2 regions of the Streptomyces sp. NPDC059224 genome follow, and region 2 is predicted to be linked to the other one. Evidence: riboswitches for the same ligand, from Rfam matches in the RefSeq annotation. Region 2 holds a riboswitch; the other holds the start of a gene.

Region 1 (5,049 bases), on a different contig from region 2:
TTGCTGCGCCGGCCCCGGCTGCTGCTGCTGGACGAGGCGACCTCGCAGCTGGACGCGGTGAACGAGGCGGCCCTGCGGGACACCGTCGCCGACGTGGCACGGTCGACCACCGTGCTGGTGGTCGCGCACCGCCTGTCGACGGTGACGACGGCCGACCGGATCGTCGTGATGGACGCGGGCCGGGTCCGCGCGGTGGGCACGCACCGGGAGCTGGTGGCGGCGGACCCGCTGTACGCGGAACTGGCGGCGACGCAGTTCCTGTCCGCCGCGGACTGAGGCCACGGTGGCCGGCCACCGGTCACCGCGTACGACGAAGGGCCGCCCCCGGTGCGGAACGGCCCTCGGGGTGCGGTGCGGGGTCAGGACTCGATGGCCGGCACCAGTCCCGTGGCCGGCGCGGCCATGTCGGTGAGCTGGTGCAGTTCGCCCAGCTTCTGGAGCCCGTTCAGTCCCTGCACCTGCTCCGAGATCCTGGGGATCTCGTCCTGGTGCTCGGCCGGGATGCCGATGCGGGAGACCGAGTCGAGCACGCCGAGCACGGTGGGGTTCCCGGAGTGCGGCGCGCTCGCGTCGGCCGCGTTCGCCAGCGGGGCGGCGAGGCCGGTGACCCCGACGGCGAGGCCGACGGCGGCGACGATACGTCGTGTGGAGATCATGTCTCCAGCAACGGGCTGGGCGCCCGGCCGGTCACGGGCAGCCGGTCCCCCTCACCCGTCAGGCGCAGTGCCCGGCCTGCGCTTGCCGAGCCCGGCAGGGCGGAGGAGGCTCGAAGCAGGGGCCGTCGCGGCCTGCTCCGCATCGGGCCGCGGGCTCCCGCAGGAGGTCACCATGGGCACCGCGACAGGCCCCACGTTCGACACCGACACGCTGCGCCGGGCGATAGAGGGAAACACGGGGAACACCCTGCTGGCGCTCTACACGGACGACGCGGAGATCCGCATCGTCGACCGCACCGACCAGCCCAGCCACCCCAGGGTCCTGCACGGCCGCCGGGACATAGCCGCCCTGCTGGACGACGTCTACGGCCGGGACATGACCCACAGCCTGGACCAGTGCATCGTGCAGGGTGACCGGGCCGCCTACAGCGAGTCCTGCGAGTACGCGGACGGCGTCCGGGTGCTCGCCGAATCGATGGTCACGCTGCGTGATGGCAAGATCGCCGAACAGATCACGATCCAGGCATGGGACGAGTAGCCGCCAGGGCCGCGAGGGTCCAGGTCAGCGCCCGGCTGACCTGGACCTTCTCGGCGCGGGCCGGACTGGGGCACAGCCGCCGAGCCCGGCCGGGCGGGTCCGTCGTCCTGCTGCGCACGCTCCTGCGGGCGGCGCACCGCCGTGGGAAACGCTGAGCGCCTCGGCTACTCTGGGCGCGGGCCGTGACTGGCGCTGAGGTGGAGCACCACCGTGGAGCGGCCCGCACTGTCGAGCCGTGCGCCTGGGCGATCAAGGTCTGACCAGCTCAGGAGTGTGCCGCATGACCCATGCCTCTCTCATGGACGGAACCGCCGTCGCCCGCCGGATCGTCGGGCAGACCGCGCAGCGGGCCGCCGAGTTCACCGCGCGCACCGGCACCACGCCGTGCCTGGCGACCGTGCTGGTCGGCGAGGACCCGGCCTCCGTCACCTACGTCCGGATGAAGCAGAACCGCAGCCGCAAGGCCGGTATCGCCTCCCGGCACGTGGCGCTGCCCGCCACCACGACCACCGCGGAACTCGTCGCCACCCTGCGGGAGTTGTCGGCCGATCCGGCGGTGCACGGCATCCTGCTCCAGCACCCGGTCGGCGAACACATCGACGAGCGGGCCGCGTTCGAGGCGATCGCGCCGGAGAAGGACGTGGACGGCGTGACCTTCGCGTCGTTCGCGACGATGAGCTTCGGCCTGCCGGGCTTCGTCTCCTGCACGCCCGGCGGCATCCTGCGCCTGCTCGACGCGTACGACGTCGACCCGGCCGGGAAGCGGGCGGTGGTCGTCGGCCGCAGCGCGATCCTGGGCAAGCCGGCCGGCATGCTGCTGCTCGCCCGCGACGCCACCGTCACCTACTGTCACTCCCGCACCCGGGACCTGTCGGCGGCGGTGCGGGAGGCGGACATCGTGGTCGCCGCCGTCGGCCGCCCCGGGCTGATCCGGGGCCAGGACATCAAGCCGGGCGCGGTGGTGCTCGACGCCGGCTACAACGCGGGCAACGTGGGTGACGTCGACTTCGACACCGCCGTCGAGCGGGCCTCGCTGATCACGCCGGTACCGGGCGGCGTCGGCCCGATGACCATCGCCGTACTGCTGGAGCAGACCGTCACCGCCGCCGCCCGGCAGCTCGGCGGGTGATCAGCGCATCCAGGCGCTGTATTCCATGACGTCACCGGCCCGTACGCCGTACTCGGGATCGTCCCGGGTGAACGTGGTCTCCAGGCCGAGTACGGCACCGGTGGCCGGATCCAGGATCAGCATCCGCCGGGCGCCCGAGGCCTCGTCGTGGACGTACGCCTGCCCGGTGCGGCCGAGCCGGTCGGTGACCTGGCCGGCCGGGCGCAGGCCCTGGGCGTCGGCGAGGAGTTCGGCGAGGGCGGCCGACTCCCGGGCGCCGAGCGTCCAGTTGTCGAGCAGCTCGCGGGTGGCGTCCAGGAGCTCGGAGGTCGTGAGGGTGCGGGTGTGGCCGTAGACCAGCTCGATGAGGTAGGCGCGCAGCTCCGCCGGGTCGTGCGGGGGTGTGCCGAGCGGCGGCCCGTCGCCCCACATCGGGGGGAAGGTGCGCCGGCTGAGCACGTGGCCGTCCTCGACCAGCCGTGACCGCTCGCCGTCGTCGGTGAGGACCGGGCGGCCGGGGTGGGACGGGTCGGTCGCCACGACCACTTCGGTGTGACTGCCGTCCGCCGCCCATCGCTCCACCCGCTCCTCGGGCAGGGTGACCGGCGGCCTGCCGTCGCTCATGCCGAGGCTCCAGGACTGCACGTGAGTGCCCTGGCGCAGGGCCGGGGAACCGTCCTGGGCCGCCACGGCGGCCAGTTTCGCGACCTCGGCGAGCGGTACCGGCACCGAGTGGACGCGGACGGCCAGCGGCCGGGGCGCGGCGACCGCGGGCGCGCCGGCCGGACCGCCCACCAGCACGGTCACCACGGTGACGACGGCGACGAGGGCCGCGGCGAGCGACCACGCCAGTCGGGGCCTGGTCCGGCGCCGGGGACGCGGGGTCTCGTGCAGCAACCGGGCGAGGTGCCGTTCGGCGGTGTGGTCCAGGGGACCGTCGCCGAAGTGGGGACCCGCGGCGGGTACCGGGTCGGCGGCGCGCAGCAGGTCGAGTTCGTCAGCCATGGCGGTGTTCCTCGGTAAGAGCCTCGACGGCAGGGGGTCGCAGTCGGTCGATCTCGGCTCTGAGCCGGCGACGGGCCCGGTGCAGCCGCATCGCGGCCGCCCTGCTGCCGCAGCCCAGGGCGACCGCGACCTCGTCCACGCCGAGTTCCTCCCACGCGGTCAGCCGCAGCACCTCCTGGTCGGCCGGGGAGAGCCGGCCCAGCGCCTCGTGCACCCAGGAGCCGGGCCGTTCGCTGTCCGGGCCGGCCACGGTGTGGCGTCCGTGGGCGGTCTCGTCGTTGCCCAGCCGGTCCAGCAGCCGGCGCCTGCGCCCGTAGCCGCGTACCGCGTTGGCGAGGCAGTTGCGTGCCACGCCGTACAGCCAGGGCAGCGGGGTCGCCGGGAGGTCTGCGCGGCGCCGCCAGGCCACCGTGAACACCTCCGCCACCACTTCCTCCACCTCGCCGGTCCGCCCGTCCAGTCGCCGTGCGACATAGCGGCTGACCGCCCAGTAGTGCTCGCGATAGGCAGCGGCGAAGATCTCGTCGTTGCTCATGTTCGGTTCTTGTCCGGCACCTTTCCGATCGTCACACCTCTTTCCGTGACGCTCGTCGCATCCCTCGAGTGTGACCGGTGCGCTCCGCCCGGACACAGGCGGGGTATGAGGAACCTCAAGTGGCTCACGACCACGGATCACAAGACGATCGGCACGCTGTACCTGGTCACAGCGTTCTCGTTCTTCTGCGTCGGTGGCGTGATGGCCCTGTTCATGCGCGCGGAGCTGGCCCGGCCGGGCCTGCAGATCATGTCGAACGAGCAGTTCAACCAGGCGTTCACGATGCACGGAACGATCATGCTGCTGATGTTCGCGACCCCGTTGTTCGCGGGCTTCGCGAACTGGATCATGCCGCTGCAGATCGGTGCTCCGGACGTCGCCTTCCCGCGGCTGAACATGTTCGCCTACTGGCTGTACCTGTTCGGCTCCACCATCGCGGTGGGCGGCTTCCTCACCCCGCAGGGCGCCGCCGACTTCGGCTGGTTCGCCTACGCCCCGCTGTCGGACGCGGTCCGCACCCCGGGCATCGGCGCCGACATGTGGATCATGGGTCTGGCCTTCTCCGGCTTCGGCACCATCCTCGGCGCGGTCAACTTCATCACCACGATCATCTGCATGCGCGCCCCCGGCATGACCATGTTCCGCATGCCGATCTTCGTGTGGAACGTGCTGCTGACCGCGGTCCTGGTCCTGCTCGCCTTCCCCGTCCTCGCCGCCGCGCTGTTCGCGCTGGAGGCGGACCGGAAGTTCGGGGCACACGTCTTCGACGCGGCGAACGGCGGAGCCTTGCTCTGGCAGCACCTCTTCTGGTTCTTCGGCCATCCGGAGGTGTACATCATCGCCCTGCCGTTCTTCGGCATCATCTCCGAGGTCATCCCGGTCTTCTCCCGCAAGCCGATGTTCGGCTACATGGGTCTGATCGCGGCGACCATCGCGATCGCCGGTCTGTCCGTGACGGTGTGGGCGCACCACATGTACGTCACCGGCGGTGTGCTGCTGCCGTTCTTCTCCTTCATGACCTTCCTCATCGCGGTCCCGACCGGGGTGAAGTTCTTCAACTGGATCGGCACGATGTGGAGGGGCTCGTTGTCCTTCGAGACACCGATGCTCTGGGCCACCGGCTTCCTGATCACCTTCACCTTCGGCGGGCTGACCGGCGTGATGCTCGCCTCGCCCCCGATCGACTTCCACGTCTCCGACACGTACT
Region 2 (5,049 bases):
GTGTTCAGGTGCGTACTCAGTTGGGTGTTCTGTGGTCATATCTCGACCCTAGGAGTCAGGCAGCCCAGGAGTATGGTCCATTTCCATGGGGAGAACATGGGCCACTTTGGGGATCGACCTCCATCTGGAACCAGCCGGTCCGAGCCTGCGCCGAGGCCTGACCGACGCCCTGCGTGAAGCGGTCCGCGGTGGCCGACTGCTCCCCGACACCCGGCTCCCCTCCTCCCGGTCCCTCGCGGCCGACCTGGGCATCGCCCGCAACACCGTCGCCGACGCCTACGCCGACCTGGTCGCCGAAGGCTGGCTCACCGCCCGCCAGGGCTCCGGCACCCGGGTCGCGACCAGGGAGCCGACGGCGTCGCCGGCCGGTCGGCACGGAGCGACGCCCGTCCCCGGGACGACCGCGCACCGCCCCGCCTACGACCTGCGCGCCGGCCACCCCGACGTCTCCGCCTTCCCGCGCGCCGAATGGCTCAAGGCGGCCCGCCGCGCCCTCACCGCCGCTCCCCACGAGGCCTTCGGCTACGGCGATCCGCGTGGCCGCGTCGAACTGCGCACCGCGCTCGCCGCCTACCTCGCCCGTGCCCGGGGGGTGCGCTCCGACCCGGAACGCATCGTGATCTGCGCCGGGTTCGCGCACGGCCTGAGCCTGCTCGGCCGGCTGCTGCGGGCCCGTGGCGCCGACACGGTCGCCGTGGAGTCGTACGGCCTCGACGAGCACTGGCGGCTGCTGACGGCGGCCGGACTGCGCACCCGCCCGCTGCCCTTCGACGGACTCGGCACGGACACCGGGCAACTGCCCCGGGGCTCGGCCGCGGTGCTGCTGACCCCCGCCCACCAGTTCCCGATGGGCGTGCCGCTGCACCACGACCGGCGGGCGGCCGTCGTGGACTGGGCCCGGCGCAGCGGCGGCCTGGTCCTGGAGGACGACTACGACGGCGAGTTCCGTTACGACCGCCGTCCCGTCGGCGCCCTCCAGGGCCTCGCCCCCGACCAGGTCGTCTACCTGGGCACGGCCAGCAAGTCCCTGGCGCCCGGACTGCGGCTGGCCTGGATGGTGCTGCCGCCGGGCGTCGCCCAGGAGGTGACGGCGGTCAAGGGCGGCGTGGACACCTTGGGGGCGCCGGACCAGCTGACCCTCGCCGAGTTCATCACCTCAGGTGCCTATGACCGGCACGTCCGTGCGTCCCGCTCCCGCTACCGGCGGCGCCGGGACGCCCTGGTCGCGGCCCTCGCGGAACGCGCCCCCGAGATCCGGGTCACCGGCATCGCGGCCGGTCTGCACATGTTGCTGCGGCTCCCGCAGGGCACCCGGCACCGGGTGATCCGGGCCGCCGCCGCGCACGGACTCGCCCTCGACGGCCTCGCCCCGCGCCACCGCCATCCCGACGCGGTCACCGCGCCCCTGGACGCCCTCGTCCTCGGCTACGGCACCCCCGCCGACCACGCCTGGTCGGGAGCGCTGGACATCCTGTGCACGGTGCTGTCGGACCCCGCCGTCACCGGCGCCGAGTGAATCCCCTCCCCGGACCGACCTCATCCGGCGGCGGCCTCCTCGGCCTCCTCGGCTGCCTCCGCCTCCCAGCGCAGCAGGTCGCCCGGCTGGCATTCGAGCACCTCGCAGAGTGCGGCGAGTGTCGTGAACCGTACCGCCTTGGCACGGCCGTTCTTGAGGACCGCCAGGTTGGCGGGCGTGATCCCGACCCGGTCCGCGAGTTCGCCCACGGACATCTTCCGCCGGGCCAGCATCACGTCGATGTCGACGGCGATCGGCATCAGATCACCTCGTCCAACTCGGCCTGCATCTGCGTCGCTTCGACATCGCGCGCGACGGCCTGGGCGAGCAGCATGCGCAGCACGAGCACGATGAGCGCGACCCCCAGGACGGCCAGGCCGATCCCGCCCATGACGACGCTGACGCCGGGGTCGTCCCGCTGGCCGGGCGCGTTGACGGCCGTGACCGTGAACCACAGCAGGGCGACCGCCACGATCGCGCCGATCACCCTGTCCACGTAGCGGAAGGCGGCGTGGGAGAACACGGTTCCGCGTCGCACCATCGTCACCAGCCGCCACACGCTGACCAGGGCCACCTGGACCGACGCCATGCCCAGGACCGTGATCACGCGGAACGTGGTCAGCGGGAGCGAGCCGTCCTCCGGGTCGCTCCCGCTGACGAGCACCCACACCATTCCCGCCTGGACGAACACGGTGCCCGCGAGCACCACCGCGAGCACGGCGCGCAACGCACGCACTGTCAGCTTCCCCACGACCCGTCCTCTCATCGAGTTACGATGAGAATCTATCGATTTTCGATAGGTGGGGCAAGGGGTGGGCAGGGTGCGGAGCGACGAGCCGGGGGTCTCAGTCCTCCTCGGCCGTCTCCGTCGTCTCCGTCGTCTCCGCCGTCCCCGGCGTCTTCGGCGCCTCCCCGAACCGGGCCAGCGCCAGTGCCCCCGCGACGGCCACGGTGAAGCCGAGCACCCCGAGCCAGGCCAGCCCCTCGCGGGTGCGGTCCCCGAGCCACACCACGCCGATGGCCGCCGGGCCGATCGTCTCCCCGATCACCATCCCCGCCGTCGCCGTGGTCACCGAGCCGCGCTGCAGAGCCGAGGTCAGCAGCAGGAAGGCGCCGCCCCCGCCGACGAGCAGCGCGTAGGCGGCCGGGTCGGTGAGCAGCCCAGGCGGCCACAGGGTGTCGATGAGCCGCACCGACACCTCCACCACCCCGAACCCGAACCCCGCCCCGAGGCCCAGCAGCAGCGCCCGCCACCGCCCCGACAGCCGCCCGCCGGCGAGCCCGAGCAGCAGCACCCCCACCGCGGTCGCGAGCATCGCGTACGCCAGCGCGTCCGATCCGGCCCGGTCGCCCTCCGGCCCCGACGCCAGCCCGAGCATCGCGAGCCCCGCGCACACGACCCCCACCGCGCCCCACTCCAGCCCGCTCAGCCGCACCCGCAGCAGCCGGGCCGCGACCACCGCGGTCACCGCGAGGCTGGACGCCAGTGCCGCGCTCACCGCGTAGATGGGGAGCGAGCGCAGGGCCAGGATCTGGAAGACGAACCCCAGCCCGTCCAGCCCGAGTCCGGCGACGTACCGCCACTGCCGGACGGCCCGCAGCAGCAGCGCGGCCTCCCCGCCCGCGCCGTCACCGGCCGCCCGCGCGGCCATCGCCTGCAGGACCGTCGCGGTGCCGAAGCAGAGCGCGGCGGCGAGAGCGCACACCATTCCAAAGAGCACAGAGGGACTGTAGGGGAGGCGGACGGGCGGCGCGGCGGCGCCAGGCACGAGGGCGGCGGGGGAGGATGCGGCGGGTCCCGGGATCCCTGATTCGCGGGGGCCGGTCACGCGTCCACGCCCGCCCGCAGCCGCATGGCCGTCGGGCCGCCGTACGGCACGATCTCGAAACCGGGCGGGTACGACCCGAAGTCCGCCCGTGCCCCGTGATCGGTCGAGAGACTGATCAAGGTGGTCGCACGGCCGTGGAACGCCGCCGGCGACGAGGACTTCCGCAGTGGTCACGGCGACTGCGGAGAACGCGGGGAGGTTGTCCCCCCGCTGCCTCTGCCCCTGCCCGACTGGTGGACGCCACGGCCCCCGGGCCCCGGTGTGCCCGGTAGTGTGACCAGCGGGCCGTGACTGGCGCGCTGGGATGGGACGGACCATCGGGGAGCGGCCCGCGACCGATCGAGTGCCGTGCGCCTGGGCCGAACCGTGAACGCCGAACGCCATGTCCGGAGGTCCCGAATGTCCGAGCCCCTCTCCACCGAGTCCACCGCGTTCCGCGCGGCCCTCGACGTGATCCGCGCGGTCGAACCGCGGGTAGCCGACGCCATCGGCCAGGAGGTCCACGACCAGCGCGAGATGCTCAAGCTGATCGCCTCCGAGAACTACGCCTCCCCGGCGACCCTGCTCGCGATGGGCAACTGGTTCAGCGACAAGTACGCCGAGGGCACCGTCGGCCGCCGCTTCTACGCCGGCTGCCGCAACGTCGACACCGTCGAGGCGCTCGCCGCCGAGCACGCCCGTGAGCTGTTCGGCGCCCGGCACGCCTACGTCCAGCCGCACTCCGGCATCGACGCCAACCTGGTCGCCTTCTGGGCGGTCCTCGCCGACCGCGTCGAGGTCCCCTTCCTGGCGAAGACCGGCGCCCGCCAGGTCAACGACCTCTCCGAGGCCGACTGGGCCGAGCTGCGGCAGGCCTGCGGCAACCAGCGGATGCTCGGCATGTCCCTGGACGCCGGCGGCCACCTCACCCACGGCTTCCGCCCGAACATCTCCGGCAAGATGTTCGACCAGCGCTCCTACGGCACCGACCCGGCGACCGGCCTGATCGACTACGACGCGCTGCGCGCCCAGGCCCGGGACTTCAAGCCGCTGATCCTGGTGGCCGGCTACTCCGCGTACCCCCGGCTGGTGAACTTCCGGATCATGCGGGAGATCGCCGACGAGGTCGGCGCGACCCTGATGGTCGACATGGCGCACTTCGCGGGCCTGGTCGCCGGCAAGGTCCTGACCGGCGACTTCGACCCGGTCCCGCACGCCCAGATCGTCACCACCACCACCCACAAGTCGCTGCGCGGCCCGCGCGGCGGCATGGTCCTGTGCGACGACTCCCTGAAGGACCAGGTCGACCGCGGCTGCCCGATGGTCCTCGGCGGCCCGCTCCCGCACGTCATGGCCGCCAAGGCCGTAGCCCTGGCCGAGGCCCGGCAGCCCTCCTTCCAGGACTACGCCCGGCGGATCGTCGACAACTCCCGCGCGCTGGCCGACGGCCTGATGCGCCGGGGCGCCACGCTGGTGACCGGCGGCACGGACAACCACCTCAACCTGATCGACGTCGAGTCGTCGTACGGCCTCACCGGCCGCCAGGCCGAGTCGGCCCTGCTGGACTCCGGCATCGTCACCAACCGCAACGCGATCCCGGCCGACCCGAACGGCGCCTGGTACACCTCCGGCATCCGGATCGGCACCCCGGCGCTGACCACGCGTGGCCTCGGCACGGCCGAGATGGACGAGGTCGCCGCCCTGATCGACCGCGTCCTGACGGCG

What was found. A riboswitch is a leader RNA that binds a small molecule or an ion and turns the genes downstream of it on or off. The one in region 2 is predicted to bind ZMP and ZTP.
Region 1: another riboswitch for ZMP and ZTP. It lies ahead of ACFXI4_RS09165 (bifunctional 5,10-methylenetetrahydrofolate dehydrogenase/5,10-methenyltetrahydrofolate cyclohydrolase); the one in region 2 lies ahead of ACFXI4_RS10485 (glycine hydroxymethyltransferase).

The regions. Positions count from the first base shown of each region.
Region 1 covers NZ_JBHZAN010000007.1:48,931-53,979, reverse strand. Annotated here, with positions in the region: gene ACFXI4_RS09185 (ABC transporter ATP-binding protein) at 1-276, shown strand, start outside; gene ACFXI4_RS09180 (hypothetical protein) at 360-656, opposite strand; gene ACFXI4_RS09175 (nuclear transport factor 2 family protein) at 829-1,194, shown strand; gene ACFXI4_RS09170 (hypothetical protein) at 1,182-1,349, shown strand; ZMP/ZTP riboswitch at 1,367-1,448, shown strand; gene ACFXI4_RS09165 (bifunctional 5,10-methylenetetrahydrofolate dehydrogenase/5,10-methenyltetrahydrofolate cyclohydrolase) at 1,475-2,323, shown strand; gene ACFXI4_RS09160 (CU044_5270 family protein) at 2,324-3,307, opposite strand; gene ACFXI4_RS09155 (RNA polymerase sigma factor) at 3,300-3,842, opposite strand; gene ctaD (cytochrome c oxidase subunit I) at 3,948-5,049, shown strand, end outside.
Region 2 covers NZ_JBHZAN010000008.1:74,305-79,353, reverse strand. Annotated here, with positions in the region: gene ACFXI4_RS10515 (carboxymuconolactone decarboxylase family protein) at 1-39, opposite strand, end outside; gene ACFXI4_RS10510 (PLP-dependent aminotransferase family protein) at 86-1,516, shown strand; gene ACFXI4_RS10505 (helix-turn-helix domain-containing protein) at 1,537-1,776, opposite strand; gene ACFXI4_RS10500 (DUF2975 domain-containing protein) at 1,776-2,267, opposite strand; gene ACFXI4_RS10495 (hypothetical protein) at 2,362-3,225, opposite strand; gene ACFXI4_RS10490 (hypothetical protein) at 3,342-3,464, opposite strand; ZMP/ZTP riboswitch at 3,623-3,712, shown strand; gene ACFXI4_RS10485 (glycine hydroxymethyltransferase) at 3,694-5,049, shown strand, end outside.